Regions from separate parts of the Streptomyces sp. NPDC050625 genome, predicted to be linked through region 4. Evidence: riboswitches for the same ligand, from Rfam matches in the RefSeq annotation. Region 4 holds a riboswitch; each other region holds the start of a gene.
The links. Region 4 has a riboswitch for cyclic di-AMP ahead of AB0I54_RS34925 (transglycosylase family protein). Riboswitches for the same ligand answer to the same signal wherever they lie in the genome.
Positions count from the first base shown of each region.

Region 1 (4,530 bases), on a different contig from region 4:
TGATCTTCGACTTCTCGGCGAGGTCGGTCATGCGCAGACTGTGCTCCGGCGCCTCGGAGAGGTTGGCCAGGATGGAGTAGTACAGGTGCGGCATGCCGGTGTCCTGCTGGAGCTGCCGGTCGATCGCGTCCTCCAGGAGCAGACTGCCGGCGATGTACGCGCGCCAGGCGCGCTGCTCGTCGGGGGTGAGCCAGCGGGTCGTCATACCGCCAGTGTAAGTTTGTTTCAAACTTGAACCAAGCCCGCACGTCAGTCGCAGTACATCAGACCTCGTCAGGGAGAGCGCGCCGATGCCGTACCCGTACGTCCTGTTGTCCGCGGCCGTCTCCCTCGACGGCTTTCTGGACGACACCGGCCCCGAGCGGCTGCTCCTGTCCAGCCCGGCCGACTTCGACCGGGTCGACGAGGTGCGGGCGTCGGTCGACGCGATCCTGGTCGGCGCCGGCACGATCCGTGCCGACAACCCGCGGCTCCTGGTCAACTCGCCCGAGCGACGCGCCGCCCGCGTGGCCGCGGGCCGGCCCGAGTACCCCCTCAAGGTCACCGTCAGCAGCTCCGGCGAGCTGGACCCGGACGCGAAGTTCTGGCACACGGGCGGCGAGAAGGTCCTCTACACGACGGAGAAGGGCGCCGAGCGCGCCCGCGGACTGGGCCTCGCGGCCGATGTCGTCCCGCTCGGCCCCGACCTCGACTGGCCGGCGCTGCTCACGCACCTGTACGAGGAGCGCGGGGTGCGCCGGCTGATGGTCGAGGGCGGCGGCACCGTCCACACCCAGCTGCTCCGCCAGGGCCTCGCCGACGAACTCCAGCTGGTCCTCGCCCCGCTCCTGGTGGGAGACCCGGCGGCGCCCCGGCTGTTCGGCCCCGGGGGCTACCAGGGCGGGCGGCTCCGGCTCCTGGAGACGCGCCGCATCGAGGACGTCGTACTGATGCGGTACGAGCCGACGGCACCCGGCACCGGGCGGTCGGTCGCCGCGGCGGACCGGCACTGGATGCGGATCGCCTGCGACCTCGCGGCGCTGTGCCCGCCCTCGGAGACCGCCTTCAGCGTGGGCGCGGTCGTGGTCGCCGCCGACGGCACCGAGCTGGCCCGGGGGCACTCGCGGGAGGGCGACGACCCGGTCGTGCACGCCGAGGAGGCCGCGCTGGCCAAGGTCGACCCGGCCGACCCGAGGCTGGCCGGCGCCACGGTCTACAGCAGCCTGGAGCCCTGCGCCCGCCGGGCGTCCCGGCCCGCTCCCTGTGCGCGGCTGATCCTGGACGCCGGGGTACGACGGGTGGTCACGGCCTGGCGGGAGCCGGACACGTTCGTGCAGGGCGCCGACGGCAGCGGGCTGCTGACGGGCGAAGGCGTGGACGTCGTCGTACTGCCCGAGTACGAGGACCTGGCCACGGCGCCGAACCGCCATCTGACGGCCCGCGGATAAGCCCTGGATAAACCCGTGCGCTTGCACCCCTGAGCATGGCGTATGCTTAAGGCACACCGACGCGGGGTGGAGCAGCTCGGTAGCTCGCTGGGCTCATAACCCAGAGGTCGCAGGTTCAAATCCTGTCCCCGCTACTCAAGGCTCAGGGCCGGAATCCAGTTCATGGATTCCGGCCCTGAGTGTTTTGGCGACGACCGGGCGACTATCACGAAGAGTGACCGGACGAAAGCCCTCCGCATAACATCTGAGTCACCATCAAAAACGTCGTGACTCATGTACCGCGGTCAACTCGCCCGATTTCCACCGGTCATGGTGTGTAAGTCCGCCCGTAAAAACGTTAATGATCAAGCAGAACGGCTTGGAATCTGACAGCCGGGTCTATTAACGTTCGATAACGCAGCGCGGTCGTCCCAGCCGTCACAAGAGTCGGCTCCGTGCGCACGCGCCGAATCCCGCAAGGGAACCGGGGAACCACCACCTTGGGGTGAATCACGCGGATGCCGCCGTGGAGGCACGGCCGGTATACGCGCGTAGGAGACCTTCCTGCTCCGAACCCGTCAGCTAACCCGGTAGGCGACGGAAGGAAAGGAGTACGCCCGCGTGGCGTCCAACCGGCCTGCCCCCACAGCCCCATTCGTGCCGAGCGAGCACACCGAGACCTTCGGCTACGGCAGCTACCGCACCGACGAGGGCCCGTGGGAGGAGTGGAACCCCACCGAGGAGTCCCTCAGCCCGGTACGCGGCCGGCACCGTGTCGTCAAGCAGCGCGGCGGCGGACTCGCCCGTAGCTCCACGGTCCTGGGCGTCGGCGTCATAGCCGCCGTCGGCGCGGGTGGCATGGCCAGCGCCCACACCGGCAAGCCGCCGGTGTCCATCTCCATGCCCGACCTGCCCTCCGTCGGCTCCCTGCTCGGCGACAGCACCCCGGACGAGGCCCCCGACAAGGGCTCCGCGACCGCGCTCAGCAGCGTCGGCATGACCTCGGCCGACAGCGCACAGGGCGCCTCCGACGCCGGTGAGGCACTGCGCAACCGCATCATGGCCCAGGCCGAGAAGCAGCAGGGCCAGGTCGAGACCAAGGCCGCCGCCGCTGCCGTGGCCGCCGCGGACAAGCAGGTCGCCGCCGCGGCCGCCAAGGCCGAGAAGGCGGCCGCCGCCAAGGCCGCCGCCGCCAAGGCGCAGGCGGAGGCCGAGGCCGAGAAGAAAGCCGAGGCCGCGCGCCTGGCCGCGCTGGCCAAGCAGTACACGCTGCCGACCTCCTCGTACACGATCACCTCGACCTTCGGTCAGGCCGGCGCCATGTGGTCCTCCGGCTACCACACCGGCCTCGACTTCGCCGCGCCCACCGGCACGCTCATCAAGGCCATCCACAGCGGCACGATCACCGAGGCGGGCTGGGCCGGCTCCTACGGCTACCGCACGATCCTCACCCTCGACGACGGCACCGAGCTGTGGTTCTGCCACCAGTCCTCGATCAGCGTCTCCGCCGGGCAGAAGGTCAGCACCGGCGACGTCATCGGCCGCGTCGGCGCCACCGGCAACGTCACGGGCCCGCATCTGCACCTGGAGGTCCACCCGGGCGGCCAGGCCACCGGGATCGACCCGATGACGTGGCTGCGGGGCAAGGGCCTCAACCCCTGACCCACCCTGTCGACCGCCGGCGGTCCTGACGACACCCCCCGACGTCAGGGCCGCCGGTCAGGTGTGTGCGGGATCTCCGGTCAGGTGTTCGCGGGATCTCTTCCGAGCGGGATCTCTTCTGAGCCGGCGCTGCTGACGCACGCGTCGGCGTAGCGGCGTGCCACGCCTGTCCGCGGCGGTCTAAGGCCGATAGGGGTTGTACGCGGGATACGGTGCCGCCGGGTACCCGTACGGCACGGGCATTCCGTACGGCGCCTGCATTCCGTACGGCGCCTGCGGCCCGTACACCGGCCGGGGCGGTGCGGACATCCGGGCCGCGTACTCCATCGCCGGACGGGCCACCTGGCGCCGCTTCCACAGCTCGGCCAGCAACTCCCGTTCCCGTACGACGTAGTCGGCCCCCGCGCGGCCCCGGCGCCCGCGGTGGCGCAGGAACGCCAGCGCCGTCGCGTCCGCCTCGTACTGCCCCACGGCGCGCGCCGCCTGCTTGCCCAGGTGGTGGCCGGCGTAGTCCCGGGCCATCTGCCGCGCCCGCATCGAGCCGAGCACGAACGGCTCGGCGGGGCCCAGCCACCCGGCGAAGACATACACGGGCAGCTCCTCCCGCACGGTCCGCAGCTCGCGCTGCCGCGTCCAGATCGCCAGCCAGGTCAGCAGCCCGAACGCGGGCACCATGAACGCCCCGTACACGGCGAAGAAGCCGTACGGGCCGAAGGTCGAGGAGCCGTTCCAGAACGCGTGCATGCTCATCGCGAGCAGCAGCCCGCCGAGCGGCACCAGCACCCGCCGCACATGCTGCCGCTCGGCGGAGAGCGCGGCGATGCCGAAGCCGATGCCGGTGAGGACGGTGAACAGGGGGTGCGCGAACGGGGACATGACGACGCGCACGAAGAACGTCGCGGCCGTGACGGAGGCGATGCCGCGGTCGCCGGTGAGCTGGTCGGTGCCGAAGGCGGTGCCGAGATAGAGGATGTTCTCGGTGAAGGCGAAGCCGGTGGCGGTGACGCCCGCTATCACCACACCGTCCACGATCCCGGTGAAGTTCCGTCTGCGGAACAGGAAGACGAGGAGCACGGCCGCCGCTTTGGAGGACTCCTCCACGATGGGCGCTATGACGGTGGCGCCGAGGGTGTCGGCGCTGGACGGATCGGCGGTGGTCGTGGCTATCCAGCGCGTCGCGAAGCTGTTGGCCACGATGGCTATCAGCGCCGCCGCGCAGGCGCCCCAGGCGAACGCGAAGAGCAGGTTCCGCCAGGGCCCCGGCTCGACCCGGTCGAGCCAGCGGAAGGCGGCTATGAGCAGGGGCACGGGCAGCACGGCGAGACAGATCCCGACCAGGAACCCTTCCGTGCCGGTCTGTTCGCGGACCAGGGCGAGGATGACGAGCCCGGAGAGCGCGAGCAGGGCGATGAGCGCCCCGTACCGCACCCACCTGCGCTGCCACCAGCGCGGGTGCCGGAGC
Region 1 is NZ_JBFAIQ010000018.1:171,736-176,265, forward strand. Features, by position in the region: gene AB0I54_RS31890 (MarR family transcriptional regulator) at 1-205, opposite strand, end outside; gene AB0I54_RS31895 (dihydrofolate reductase family protein) at 291-1,427, shown strand; tRNA gene AB0I54_RS31900 (tRNA-Met) at 1,488-1,561, shown strand; cyclic di-AMP (ydaO/yuaA leader) riboswitch at 1,861-2,020, shown strand; gene AB0I54_RS31905 (M23 family metallopeptidase) at 2,028-3,068, shown strand; gene AB0I54_RS31910 (PrsW family intramembrane metalloprotease) at 3,249-4,530, opposite strand, start outside.
Region 1: another riboswitch for cyclic di-AMP. It lies ahead of AB0I54_RS31905 (M23 family metallopeptidase); the one in region 4 lies ahead of AB0I54_RS34925 (transglycosylase family protein).

Region 2 (4,530 bases), on a different contig from region 4:
GGTGATGCCGACGTACGCCAGGCGCCGCTCCTCCTCCAGCTCCTTGTTCTGGCCGAGGGCGCGCATGTGCGGGAAGACGCCGTCCTCCATGCCGGTGAGGAAGACGACCGGGAACTCCAGGCCCTTGGCGGTGTGCAGGGTCATCAGGGTGATGACGCCCGAGCCCTCCTCGTCCTCGTCGGGGATCTGGTCCGAGTCGGCGACCAGGGCGACCTGCTCCAGGAAGTCGGCCAGCGTGCCTCCCGGGGCGGCAGCCCCTGATGTCGCCGCGCCCTCCTCGCGCTCCTGCTCGAACTCCAGGGCTACGGCGGCGAGTTCCTGAAGGTTCTCGATGCGGGTCTCGTCCTGCGGGTCGGTGGAGGCCTGCAACTCGGCGAGATAGCCGGTGCGTTCGAGGATCGCCTCAAGGACCGTGGCCGGTCCCGCGCCGGACTCGACGATCGTACGGAGGTCCTCCATCAGCACGTTGAACCGCTTGACGGCGTTCGTCGAGCGCGCCGCCATGCCGTACGCCTCGTCGACCCGGCGCAGCGCCTGCGGGAAGCTGATCTTCTCGCGCTGGGCGAGGGCGTCGATCATCGCCTCGGCGCGCTCGCCGATTCCGCGCTTGGGGACGTTGAGGATCCGGCGCAGCGGCACGGAGTCCTCCGGGTTGGCCAGGACGCGCAGATAGGCCAGGACGTCCCGGACCTCCTTGCGCTCGTAGAAGCGGACGCCGCCGACGACCTTGTAGGGCAGGCCGACGCGGATGAAGACCTCTTCGAAGACACGGGACTGGGCGTTGGTGCGGTAGAAGACGGCGACGTCGCCCGCCTTCGCCTCGCCCGCGTCCGTGAGCCGGTCTATCTCGTCGGCGACGAACTGTGCCTCGTCGTGCTCGGTGTCGGCGACATAGCCGGTGATCCCCGCGCCCGCGCCCGCATTCGTCCACAGGTTCTTGGGGCGGCGGGACTCGTTGCGCTCGATGACCGCGTTGGCGGCGGAGAGGATCGTCTGGGTGGAGCGGTAGTTCTGCTCCAGGAGGATCGTCGTCGCGTTCGGGTAGTCCTCCTCGAACTGGAGGATGTTGCGGATCGTCGCGCCGCGGAAGGCGTAGATGGACTGGTCGGCGTCACCCACGACGCACAGCTCGGCGGGCTGGAGGTCGTGCTCGCCCGGCGGTACGTCCACCGGGTGCGCGGCGGTGCCGACGAGCTCGCGCACGAGGGCGTACTGGGCGTGGTTGGTGTCCTGGTACTCGTCGACGAGGACGTGGCGGAAGCGGCGGCGGTAGTGCTCGGCGACGTCCGGGAAGGCGCGCAGCAGGTTGACCGTCGTCATGATCAGGTCGTCGAAGTCGAGGGCGTTCGCCTCGCGCAGCCGCGACTGGTACATGGCGTAGGCCTGGGCGAGGGTCTTCTCGAAGCCGTCGGTGGCCTGGGCCGCGAAGTCCTCCTCGTCGATCAGCTCGTTCTTCAGGTTCGAGATCTTGGCGCTGAAGGACTTCGGCGGGAAGCGCTTGGGATCGAGCTCCAGGTCGCGGCAGACCAGGGCCATCAGGCGCTTGCTGTCGGCGGCGTCGTAGATCGAGAACGACGAGGTGAAGCCGAGCTTCTTGCTCTCGCGGCGCAGGATGCGCACACACGCGCTGTGGAAGGTCATCACCCACATCGCGTTCGCGCGCGGGCCGACGAGGTGCTCGACGCGCTCCTTCATCTCGCCCGCGGCCTTGTTGGTGAAGGTGATCGCGAGGATCTGCCCCGGGTGCACGTTCCGCTCGGCCAGCAGGTGGGCGATGCGGTGCGTGAGCACACGGGTCTTGCCTGAGCCGGCGCCGGCCACGATGAGCAGGGGGGAACCGGCGTGCACGACGGCCGCGCGCTGGTTCTCGTTCAGCCCCTCCAGCAGCGCCGCGGCGTCGATCACCGGGCGTGGGGCGCCGTCGCGGTAGTAATCGTCCCGGTCCGGCGGCACGTCGAACTTCCCGCCGAACAGATCGTCCGGAACCGACTCCGGAGCGTGATCGTCCTCGGGCGGCGGCGGAGGCTCCTCCTCGCGCCCGTGAGGGGTCTGGAGGTCCGCCAGGAAGCTGTCGTCAAAGAGGCTGCTCATCGCTCTCCGAGTCTAGGGCGCCCCACCGACAAACGACCGCCGCCCCGGAAACAGGACCGGCCCCGCGCGCGGGGGATCTTCCCGATGCGCGAGCCGGACAACTGGCTCACGCTCCGGAGGCATGCTGTCACACGGGCGGAATTCTGCGTCAGGTCACAAAAATGTATCGGGCATATCGCCCATCAACCTTCACACGGGCCACACCAGTTGGCTACCGTCTCGGGCGGGCCGTACGACCCCCACCGGCGAACGTCGCCGGGCCGCGCGGCCTCCGCCGAGTCCGGTGTGCCCGCCACGGCAGCCGGAGCCGGGGACCCAACCGACCTTGGGGTGAATCGGCCCAACCTCCACCCGGAGAAAGGCCGTAGGGCAACCCTTCCGAACCACCCGCCCGAACCCGACAGCTAACTCGGTAGGCGGAACATGGAAGGAGTCGCCTCCCTTGGCGTCGCACCGCAAGTCGCGCCCCGCGAGTGCCCTAGCAGCAGGCATACGCACCCCCGCCATCGCCACCGCCGCGCTCACCTCCGTGGCCCTGCTCTCCCAGACCGCCAACGCCACCCCCTCCGCCGACGGCAAGCCGAGCATCGAGGAAGTCGAGAAGAAGGTCGACGACCTCTACCGCCAGGCGGAGTCGGCGACCGAGAAGTACAACGCGGCCAAGGAGAAGTCCGGCCAGCAGCGCAAGAACGTCGACACCCTGCTGGACGACGTGGCGCGGCGCACGGACAAGCTCAACAAGGCGCGTGAGGAACTGGGTACGTTCGCCGCCGCCCAGTACCGCACCGGGGCCGCCGCGCCCGACACCGCCACCTTCCTGCTCTCGAACTCCCCGCAGGACTACTTCGACCAGACCCAGCTGATGGGCCGGATGACCTCGCGGCAGAAGGTCGCGGTCGACGACTACATCACACAGCAGTCGGCGACCATGAAGAAGCGGCAGGAAGCCACCAAGAGCCTCCAGACGCTGACCGAGTCGCAGAACGAGCTGAAGACGGCCAAGGCCACCGTCCAGAAGAAGCTCTCCTCGGCGCGCGAGCTGCTGTCCGAGCTGACGGCGCAAGAGAAGGCCCGGCTCGCCGCGATCGAGAAGCAGAAGCAGGAGGAGGCCGCGCGCCAGGCCGCGGAGCTCGCCAAGAAGCAGGCGGCCGCGGAGGCGGCGAAGAAGGCCGCCGCCGCGAGCTCGTCCGGTTCCTCGGGCTCCTCCACCTCGACGGGTTCGACGGGGTCGACGGGCTCGACCGGCTCGTCCTCGGACTCCACGTACGCCACCAAGGCGGAGAAGGCGATCGCCTTCGCCCGCGCCCAGATCGGCAAGCCGTACGTCTGGGGCGCCACCGGCCCCGACTCCTACGACTGCTCCGGCCTCACCTCGGCCGCCTGGCGGGCCGCGGGCGTCAGCCTTCCGCGCACCACCTATGACCAGGTCAACGTGGGCACCACGGTCTCGCTCACCAATGCCGAGCCCGGCGACCTGATCTTCTTCTACGACGACGTCAGCCACGTCGGCATCTACATCGGCAACGGCATGATGATCCACGCCCCGAAGCCCGGCGCCTACGTCCGCGAGGAGTCGATCTACTACGGCGGCGCGTCGATCATCCACAGCGTGGTACGGCCGGCGTAAGAGACCTCCGTGGGGCAGGGACGCGAGCGCCGTGGCTGTGGTGACGCGAGCGCCGCGGCCGTCGTGAGCCGCAGGCGCACGCGCCCCTGTCCCGCACCCGCGCGTTTTTCCCCGCACGCGCGCGCGTGCCCCGCTCGCAAGGCGCGCACGGCTCCCTAGCATCGGGCCCATGCCCGCCTCCTCACCCCTACGCGCCTGGTGGAAGCGGCGCCCGCCGGCGGCCGGGGCCGCCGTGATGGCGACCGGCATCGTGTCGGTCGGGCTGCAGCTGGCGGGGTACGAGGCACTGTCCCTGATCGCCCTCGCGTTGGCCTCGGTCGCCTGGCTGGCGCCGGCCGTGGACTTCACCGTGGGGCTGCTGTGGCAGCGCAGGCGCTGGGTGGCCGAGGCGCGGACGCCGGGCGCGCTCACCGCCGTCGCCGCGACCGCCGTGCTGGGCACCCGTTTCTCCGCACTGGGCCGCCACGGCCTGGCCGAGGTGCTGCTCGCGCTGTGCGCGGCGCTCTGGCCGGTGCTGATCCTCCTCGTCGTACGGCACTGGCACCGGCGCATGCCGGGCACGGTGTTCCTGTGCTGCGTGGCCACGCAGGGGCTCGCCGTGCTCGGCGCCACGCTCGCCGCGGCCGAGGCGACGGCATGGCTGGCCCACGCGGCGCTCGTGCTGTTCTGGCTGGGCCTCGTGCTCTACGGGTTCGCCCTGGCCCGGTTCGACGTGCGGCAGGTGGTCGAGGGGCCCGGGGACCAGTGGATCGCGGGCGGCGCGCTCGCGATCTCGGCGCTGGCCGCCGCGAAGCTGATCTCCGCCGACAGCG
Region 2 is NZ_JBFAIQ010000001.1:221,722-226,251, reverse strand. Features, by position in the region: gene pcrA (DNA helicase PcrA) at 1-2,091, opposite strand, end outside; cyclic di-AMP (ydaO/yuaA leader) riboswitch at 2,354-2,525, shown strand; gene AB0I54_RS01110 (NlpC/P60 family protein) at 2,534-3,718, shown strand; gene AB0I54_RS01105 (tellurite resistance/C4-dicarboxylate transporter family protein) at 3,888-4,530, shown strand, end outside.
Region 2: another riboswitch for cyclic di-AMP. It lies ahead of AB0I54_RS01110 (NlpC/P60 family protein); the one in region 4 lies ahead of AB0I54_RS34925 (transglycosylase family protein).

Region 3 (4,530 bases), on a different contig from region 4:
GAGCTGTCCGCGGACGGCTCCACCCGGGAACGTCGCGGTGTGGAGATTGGCGTAGAAGGAACCGGGGTCCTCGGTGAGCCGCTTGAGCAGGGCGGGGTCGTTCACCTTGACGGTGCCGGTGAGGCTGTGCCGCCCCTGGGGAGCCTTGCCGAGCAGCTTCCCGAAGTTGATCTTGACGCCGCCGTTGGTGCCCTTGGCGCCCTCGTGGATGTGCAGATCGGTGGGCCTGCCGGTGCCGCGCCAGGCCACGGCGACGGACACCTTGTCCCCCTTGACCTCGATGAACTCCAGCGCCGCGCCGTCCTTGTCCCCCACGGCGGGGCCGCCCTGGACCGGCACCTCGTTGGCGCCCCGGAGGCTTGCGACGAGGATGGTCGTTTCCTTGCCGGTGTGACTCTCGGTGGCGGCGGCCGGGATCGCCGCGGCGGCGACACCGGCGGACGCGGCGATCGCGACGGCGGTGGCGACGAGGCCCTTGCGGCGCGCGATGAACGTTCCGTTCATACCCATGATTCGGTTTTCTCCCCGTATGCGGCTGACGCCCCCTGCGTCAGCTTCTGGGCATGGGTACGGAAGGGATCTCAGATTAGACTCAGTCCACAAATGCGAGGTGCGTCACACTGTTCGGGACGTCCGTCACACCGTTCGGCGGGAACTACCCGGCCCGATGCACCACCGCGTCGCACAGTTCGAGCAGGGCGGCCTTGGCGTCGCACTCCGGCAGCGGGGCCAGCGCCGCCCGCGCGTCCTCCGCATAGCGCACGGTGTCGCGCCGGGCCTGCTCCAGCGCCGGATGGTCACGGAGGGCGGCCAGCGCCTCGGCGTGGCGCGCGTCGTCGGTCAGGTCGGAGTCGAGGAGCTCGCACAGCGCGATGTCCTCGGCCAGCCCCAGCCGCTGCGCCCGCTCCCGCAGCCGCAGCACCGGAAGGGTCGGGATGCCCTCACGCAGATCGGTGCCCGGCGTCTTGCCGGACTCGCGCGAGTCGGACGCGATGTCGAGCACGTCGTCCGCCAGCTGGAAGGCGACACCGAGCCGCTCGCCGTACTGGGTGAGCACGTCGACGACCGTCTCGTCGGCCCCCGACATCATCGCCCCGAACCGGCAGGACACCGCCACAAGCGAGCCCGTCTTGCCGCCCAGCACGTCCAGGTAGTGCTCGACCGGGTCCCGGCCGTCCGAGGGCCCCGCGGTCTCCAGGATCTGCCCAGTGACCAGCCGCTCGAACGCGAGGGCCTGGACCCGCACCGCCTCGGGACCGAGGTCGGCGAGGATCTGCGAGGCACGGGCGAACAGGAAGTCACCCGTGAGGACGGCGACCGAGTTGCCCCAGCGGGTGTTCGCGCTCTCGACACCGCGGCGGACCGCGGCCTCGTCCATCACGTCGTCGTGGTACAGCGTCGCGAGGTGAGTCAGCTCGACGACGACGGCCGAGGGCACGACACCCGGCGCGTACGGGTCGCCGAACTGGGCCGCGAGCATCACGAGCAGCGGCCGGAACCGCTTCCCGCCCGCCCTCACCAGGTGCTGGGCGGCCTCCGTGATGAACGGGACCTCGCTCTTGGTGGCTTCGAGCAAGCCTTCCTCGACAGCCGCCAATCCGGCCTGGACATCGGCTTCCAGAGCCTGGTCCCGCACGCTCAGCCCGAACGGCCCGACGACGGTCACGTGGGGTCTCCTGTCTGCTGGTGTCTGCTGGCGATTACACGGTTTGTCGATAGGTCGCTGCCATCACTCAAGTCAGCGTATCCGGTCAGGTTTCGATCACCGATAGCGCCCACCGTTACAGCCCAGGCGGTATCGGAGCACGACCGGTATGTTCTTGATCAGTGGATAAGGATTGATTTTTATCGACTCACCATGATGTGACACTGCTTGTCCCTATATACCCTCATACACCCGGTCCACCGGGACTCGGCTGTACGCGCGCATATGGCGACCCCTGACGGACGAACCCTGGCAAACGGGCCACGGCTACGCCTCCGTCCGGGTGGAAGTCCGCGGGTGCGGACGGGTAGGCGGGGACGGAGGCGACCGACGGCCGGCACGCACGCCCGGGGGACCACGTCACTCGCCTTCGCGCGCCGGCCGCCCGGCCCGACGATCACCTTCGAGGTGCCGGAGCGGGCACTCGGGCATCACCTGTGACGCGGAACACCTCCCCGTCCGCGACGAAGTCGTCCGCACGGAGGGCGGCGAGACGGTGGTCCACCGGACGCGGGAGAGGCGCGTCCCACGGACGCCCGCGAACCCCCTGTGACCTGCATGTCTGATTTGCCGTGAATGTTATTCCGTGAGTTGGGTCACGCCGCCCTATGTCGCCCCACATCCGGCCAAACACCCGTTTGCCCTTTTCCCATCGGCCAGTTGAGGCTGTGCAACCGCAAAGGATCAAGTGCCCCATACGCCTCAACCCAAGGTCAATTGGTGCGTTCTGTGAATCAGGTACTTGTTCCCGACATGTGCTCTCGCATAGCTTCCGGGCCAGTCAGGCGGACGCCGAATCCTGCCGCCGCCGGACGTAACCCATCGACGTACTCATTCGCGTAGGCAGGAGCGGGGGACCCAGGTAGGCCGCCGGACCGGACGACCCATGTCGCACGGAACGGCTCGGGGTGAAGTCGCGCAGCCTCAGGGCGGCACGGCCGGGCACCTCCCCGCCCGAACCCGACAGCTCACCTCGCAGGCGACGGAGAGGAAATCCCCCATGGCCGCTGCCGCTCAGTCCCGCCGCACCACCCGCCTCGTTCGCAAGCTCGCCGTCGCCGGCACCGGCGCCGCGGTGCTCGCCCTCCCGCTCATCGGCGCGACCACGGCCTCGGCCGCCCCCGCCACCACGCCCGCCGCGGCCGAAACGACCCTGGCCGGCTACCCGAACAACCTCGACGGCTGGATCCGCGAGTCCCTCGCCATCATGAAGGAAAGGCACATTCCGGGCACGTACAACGGCATCTACCGCAACATCATGCGTGAGTCGTCGGGCAACCCGCGGGCCATCAACCTGTGGGACTCCAACGCGGCCAAGGGCATCCCGTCCAAGGGTCTGCTCCAGGTCATCGACCCGACGTTCAACGCGTACCACGTGGTCGGAACGTCGTTCGACATCTACGACCCGGTCGCGAACATCACCGCCGCCTGCAACTACGCGGCCGCGCGGTACGGCTCGATGGACAACGTCAACGGCGCGTACTGACGGACGCCACGGGGCGCGTGCTGACGGATCTCCCCCCGCGACGGGAGAGCTAGGCAAAGAGTCTTTCGAGGACGACGGCGATGCCGTCGTCCTCGTTCGACAAGGTGATCTCGTCGGCCACCGCCTTGAGTTCGGGGTGGGCGTTGGCCATCGCCACACCGCGGGCGGCCCAGTCGAACATCGGGATGTCGTTGGGCATGTCCCCGAAGGCGATGGCCTGCCGGGCACTCAGCCCCAGGTGTTCGGCGGCCAGCGCCAGACCGGTCGCCTTCGTGATACCGCACGGCTGGAGTTCGACGGTCCCCGGCCCGGACATGGTGACCGTCGCCAGAGAACCCACGACGTCCCGGGCGGTCGCCGCCAACTCGTCGTCGGACAGGGCGTGATGGCGCAACAGGACCTTGCTGATGGGTTCGCACCACAGATCGTCGCGCCGCGGGACCCGTACGGCGGGCAGGGTCGGGTGCGGCATCAGATACCCCGGCTCGATGAGCGTGAGCCCGTCCACCCCGTCCTGGTCGACGGCCGCGTACACCTGACCCACCTCGGCCTCGATCTTGCCGAGCGCGGTCTCGGCCAACTCCCGGTCCAGGGTGACCGACCACAGCAGTCGGTCCGCGCCGGCGTCGTACAACTGCGCGCCCTGTCCGCACACCGCGAGTCCCCTGCTGCCGAGTTCGTCGAGCAGCGGCCGCACTCTCGGCGCCGGGCGCCCCGTCACCACGAGATGCTGCGCACCGGCCTCCACCGTCCGCGCGAGGGCCGCGCGGGAGCGGTCGGAGAGGGTGTCGTCGCCGCGGAGCAGCGTTCCGTCCAGGTCGGTGGCGACGAGTGAATAAGCGGGGGGAGCGGCCATGATCAGAGAATACGGACAACATGCCGCTGCGACTCACCCCCGTCCCAGCCGTTGTTCTCGACCCCAAGGGGTCCGCGCAAAGACGCCGCTGCCACCGTCCGTCGTCAGTGGTACGCGTCAGGTTGCTGTCACCGCGCCGAGGGAGCTGGAGTTGAGGCCCGAGATCTACGCCCTCTTCTTCCGCATCCGGCGCATCGACTACGACGAGCGCCACCCCAGGCCGCCCGCCCTGCCGGGACTCCTGCCCTCAACTCCTGCTCTCCGCCCCTGCGTTCAGCCGTGCACCGTCGCCAGGTGCTTGGCCAGCCGCGGGGAGGCGAACTCGGTGCCGCAGACGAAGCGCATCACCGGGCCGAAGGAGCCGGCGGCCGGGAGGCCGGTGAAGTAGAGGCCGGGGACCGAGGAGACAAAGCCGGTGCCGAGCTTCGGGGTGCCGCGGCTGACCGCGAGCCGGGTGCGCAGCTCATGGCCCAGGAAGTCCAT
Region 3 is NZ_JBFAIQ010000019.1:179,004-183,533, reverse strand. Features, by position in the region: gene AB0I54_RS32825 (CHRD domain-containing protein) at 1-510, opposite strand, end outside; gene AB0I54_RS32820 (polyprenyl synthetase family protein) at 656-1,666, opposite strand; cyclic di-AMP (ydaO/yuaA leader) riboswitch at 2,519-2,700, shown strand; gene AB0I54_RS32815 (transglycosylase SLT domain-containing protein) at 2,706-3,191, shown strand; gene AB0I54_RS32810 (HAD family hydrolase) at 3,241-4,047, opposite strand; gene AB0I54_RS32805 (FAD-dependent oxidoreductase) at 4,321-4,530, opposite strand, start outside.
Region 3: another riboswitch for cyclic di-AMP. It lies ahead of AB0I54_RS32815 (transglycosylase SLT domain-containing protein); the one in region 4 lies ahead of AB0I54_RS34925 (transglycosylase family protein).

Region 4 (4,530 bases):
ATCCGGCACGGGGGAGGGCCGCGGGGCGGGGTCGCGCGGTCGGTCAAGAAGATGCGGGGCTATCTCGCCGAGCTCATCCACAAGAAGCGCGAGGCACTGCCCGACAGCCCCGCTCCCGGCGAGGACCTCATCTCCGGGCTCATCCGCGCCTCGGACCACGGCGAGCACCTCACCGAGAACGAGGCCGCCGCGATGGCCTTCATCCTGCTGTTCGCCGGGTTCGAGACGACCGTCAACCTCATCGGCAACGGCACCTACGCCCTGCTCACCCATCCCGAGCAGCGGCACCGTCTGCAGTCGTCCCTCGCCCGCCGGGAACGGGACCTCCTGGAGACCGGTGTCGAGGAACTCCTGCGCTACGACGGCCCGGTCGAACTGGCCACCTGGCGGTTCGCCACCGAGCCGCTCACCGTCGGCGGGCAGGACATCGCACCCGGCGACCCCGTCCTGGTGGTGCTCGCCGCCGCCGACCGGGACCCGGAGCGGTTCGCCGACCCGGACGTCCTCGATCTCGGCCGACGTGACAACCAACACCTTGGATACGGCCACGGCATCCACTACTGCCTGGGTGCCCCGCTCGCCCGGCTGGAGGGCCAGACCGCGCTCGCCACCCTCCTCACCCGCCTCCCGGACCTCCGACTCGCGGTGGATCCGGTCGATTTGCGGTGGCGTGGCGGGCTCATCATGCGTGGACTGCGTACTTTGCCCGTGGAGTTCACGCCTGTCCGGTAAGTGTGGGAAGCGCGGCCTGTCGCGCCCCAAACCTGATGAATGCTCAACTCTGTGATCTTCACGTGATCTACGCGGCATTAACTTGTGACAAGTGATCGTCAGTGGATACGTTCACCAGGCAGCGCGGTACGTGGGCTTTCTGTGCCGCGCCGGTCATCGCTGTCGCACGAAAGGCTTCCGCATGCTCTCCGGGAACGGTCGTCACCGTCGCCCCCGTCAGGCTCCGGCCCTCCTCGTCGCGGCCGGAGTGACCGGCTCCGCCATCGCCATCCCGCTCCTCGGGGCCGCGAGCGCCAACGCTGCCGACGGCACCACATGGGACAAGGTGGCCGAGTGCGAGAGCGGAGGCTCCTGGAGCGCCGACTCCGGCAACGGGTACTACGGCGGTCTGCAGATGTCGCAGGACGACTGGGACAAGTACGGCGGCCTCGCGTACGCATCCAGCCCGGACGAGGCCAGCCGTTCGCAGCAGATAGCCGTCGCGGAGAAGGTTCTCGCCGACCAGGGCACCAAGCCCTGGGCCACCTGTGCCCTGCTCTCCGGGCTCACGGCCAGCTCCGGGTCGGTCGATGTCGACACCGGCGTCTCGGCATCCGATTCGCCCGGCTCCTCCGATTCTTCTGACTCATCCGATTCGTCCAGCTCCTCCGGCCTGTCTGATTCGCAGTCCAAGTCGGACTCCTCGGGGAAGGCTTCCCCCTCGGCGAACACCGACGAGGAGAGCGGGGCGGAGGGTAAGGACAAGGGCAAGAGCGAGAGCAAGGGCGAAGATTCCGCAAACTCGGACAAGTCGGAATCTGGAGACTCGGGCAACCCGCAGGGGAGCGGTGGCACGCCCACGGAAGTCCCCAAAACCGACAACCCCGACAACTCGTGGCAAAGCGGGGGGTCTTGGAGTCTGGTCGACACCGGCGCCATCGGGGGTGGCCGTCATCGCGGGGGCAATGCGGACGAAAGCGCAGTAAACGGTCAGGAATCGGCCTCGTCGGGTCGTCACGCCTCGCGCACCTACACGGTTCGTGACGGCGACACCCTCGCGTCCATCGCCGACTCCCTTGACGTCGACGGCGGATGGCGTGCGCTCTATGCCGCCAACAAGGCCGCCATCGGTGCCGACCCGAACGACATCACTCCCGGTCAGACCCTGGACGTCGCTACCGAAACCGGCGGAAAGTAGCGGGAGTTGACGTCCCGCTTTCACGCCTAATGTCCGGTTTGGTGAAAGTGTGGGATGAGTCTCAGAAGCCCTGATCGTCTTTGGAATTCCCCGGATCGCGTGCTTACGGTCGAGTCCGCTCGTCACCACGAGCCCCGGCTGTCGCAACGCCGAGTCCTGCCAGCGGCCGCACGGGAACAGTCGTCGCGTCACGCGCCGTAGGCAGGAGCGGGGGACCCAAGGTAAGTGCCGCGCCGGACAGTTGAGCCGGAGCGGCTAGGGGTGGAGCCACGCCTCCCAGCGGAGGTGTGGCCGGGCAACTCAACCGGCCCGAACCCGACAGCTCACCTCGCAGGCGTCGGTGAGGGGATCCATCCATGCTGTTTTCCGCTCAGGGCAAGCACCGTCGTTCCTCGAAGGCCAAGGCCGCCCGTGTCATCGCGCTCGCCGGTGTCGCCGGTGCCGCCGTCGTCGCCCCGCTGATGGCCTCCGGCACCGCCTCGGCCGCCACCGCCTCCGAGTGGGACGCCGTCGCCAAGTGCGAGTCCGGCGGCAACTGGTCCATCAACACCGGCAACGGCTACTACGGCGGTCTGCAGTTCTCCGCCTCGACGTGGTCCGCCTACGGCGGCTCGAAGTACGCCGGCACCGCCGACAAGGCCACCAAGGCGCAGCAGATAGAGATCGCCGAGAAGGTCCTCGCCGCCCAGGGCAAGGGCGCCTGGCCGGTCTGCGGCACGGGCCTGTCCAGCACCCCCTACAGCGGCGCCGCGGCGAGCACCGCCCCCCGGACGACCGAGAAGCCGGCCGCCTCCCGCTCCGCCGAGCGCCCGGCCGCGGCCAAGACCGTCACCACCCCGACCGGCAAGAAGGTCAAGAAGGGCGACGGTGAGTACAAGGTCGTCAAGGGTGACACCCTCGGCTCGATCGCCCAGAAGCACAAGGTCAAGGGCGGCTGGCAGGAGCTGTTCAAGCTGAACAAGGACATCGTCCAGGACGCGGACCTCATCTACCCGGGCCAGCAGCTCCACCTGAAGTGACGCGCGGCCGGTAGCCCGGCTGCAGGAACCGCAGCCGCCCCGTCCCCACGGTCTCCCCGCCCCGGTGCGTATTCCCCCGTACGCGCCGGGGCGGGGCTTGTTCATGGGGCGCTGCGTTCGAGCCGTTCTCCACCCCGCCTTTGTTTCGAGCCGGAACAATGGGTACGGTCGGACCCTGTCCACGGGACGGTCGGTCGGTGGCCGATGCCCCGGGGACGGTTAGGCTCTAGTCGCAAGGCACCCAGCCCCGCACTTCCAGCGTCACATCCATGAAGGAGATGCTCGTGCCGTCCATCGACGTCGTCGTAGCCCGGGAAATCCTGGACTCCCGAGGCAACCCCACGGTCGAGGTCGAGGTCGGCCTCGACGACGGCAGCACGGGTCGTGCCGCCGTTCCGTCCGGCGCCTCCACCGGCGCCTTCGAGGCCATCGAGCTCCGCGACGGCGACCCGAACCGCTACCTGGGCAAGGGCGTCGAGAAGGCCGTCCTCGCCGTGATCGAGCAGATCGGCCCGGAGCTGGTCGGCTACGACGCCACCGAGCAGCGCCTGATCGACCAGGCGATGTTCGACCTGGACGCCACCGACAACAAGGGCTCGCTCGGCGCCAACGCCATCCTCGGTGTCTCCCTCGCCGTCGCCCACGCCGCCTCCGAGGCCAGCGACCTCCCCCTCTTCCGCTACCTGGGCGGCCCGAACGCGCACCTGCTGCCGGTGCCGATGATGAACATCCTGAACGGCGGCTCGCACGCCGACTCCAACGTGGACATCCAGGAGTTCATGATCGCCCCGATCGGCGCGGAGTCCTTCTCCGAGGCGCTGCGCTGGGGCGCCGAGGTCTACCACACCCTGAAGAAGGTCCTGAAGGGCAAGGGCCTGGCCACCGGCCTGGGCGACGAGGGCGGCTTCGCCCCGAACCTCGGCTCCAACCGCGAGGCCCTCGACCTCATCCTGGAGGCCATCAAGCAGGCCGGGTACGTCCCCGGCGAGCAGATCGCGCTCGCGCTCGACGTCGCCGCGTCCGAGTTCTACAAGGACGGCAAGTACGAGTTCGAGGGCAAGTCCCGCTCGGCCGCCGAGATGACGGAGTACTACGAGGAGCTCGTGGGGGCCTACCCGCTCGTCTCCATCGAGGACCCGCTGTTCGAGGACGACTGGGCCGGCTGGAAGGTCCTGACCGACAAGCTCGGCGACAAGGTCCAGATCGTCGGCGACGACCTGTTCGTCACCAACCCGGAGCGCCTGGCCCGCGGCATCGAGGAGGGCACCGCCAACGCCCTGCTCGTGAAGGTGAACCAGATCGGTTCGCTGACCGAGACCCTGGACGCTGTGGAGATGGCCCAGCGCAACGGCTTCAAGTGCATGATGTCCCACCGCTCCGGCGAGACCGAGGACGTCACCATCGCCGACCTGGCCGTCGCCACCAACTGCGGCCAGATCAAGACCGGCGCCCCGGCCCGCTCCGAGCGCGTCGCCAAGTACAACCAGCTGCTGCGCATCGAGGAGATCCTCGACGACGCGGCGGTGTACGCCGGCCGCAGCGCCTTCCCGCGCTTCAGGGGCGAGATCTCCAAGGGCTGAGCCCGGTAAGGGCAAGGCTTAG
Region 4 is NZ_JBFAIQ010000022.1:90,651-95,180, reverse strand. Features, by position in the region: gene AB0I54_RS34935 (cytochrome P450) at 1-732, shown strand, start outside; gene AB0I54_RS34930 (transglycosylase family protein) at 914-1,909, shown strand; cyclic di-AMP (ydaO/yuaA leader) riboswitch at 2,093-2,261, shown strand; gene AB0I54_RS34925 (transglycosylase family protein) at 2,266-2,928, shown strand; gene eno (phosphopyruvate hydratase) at 3,207-4,508, shown strand.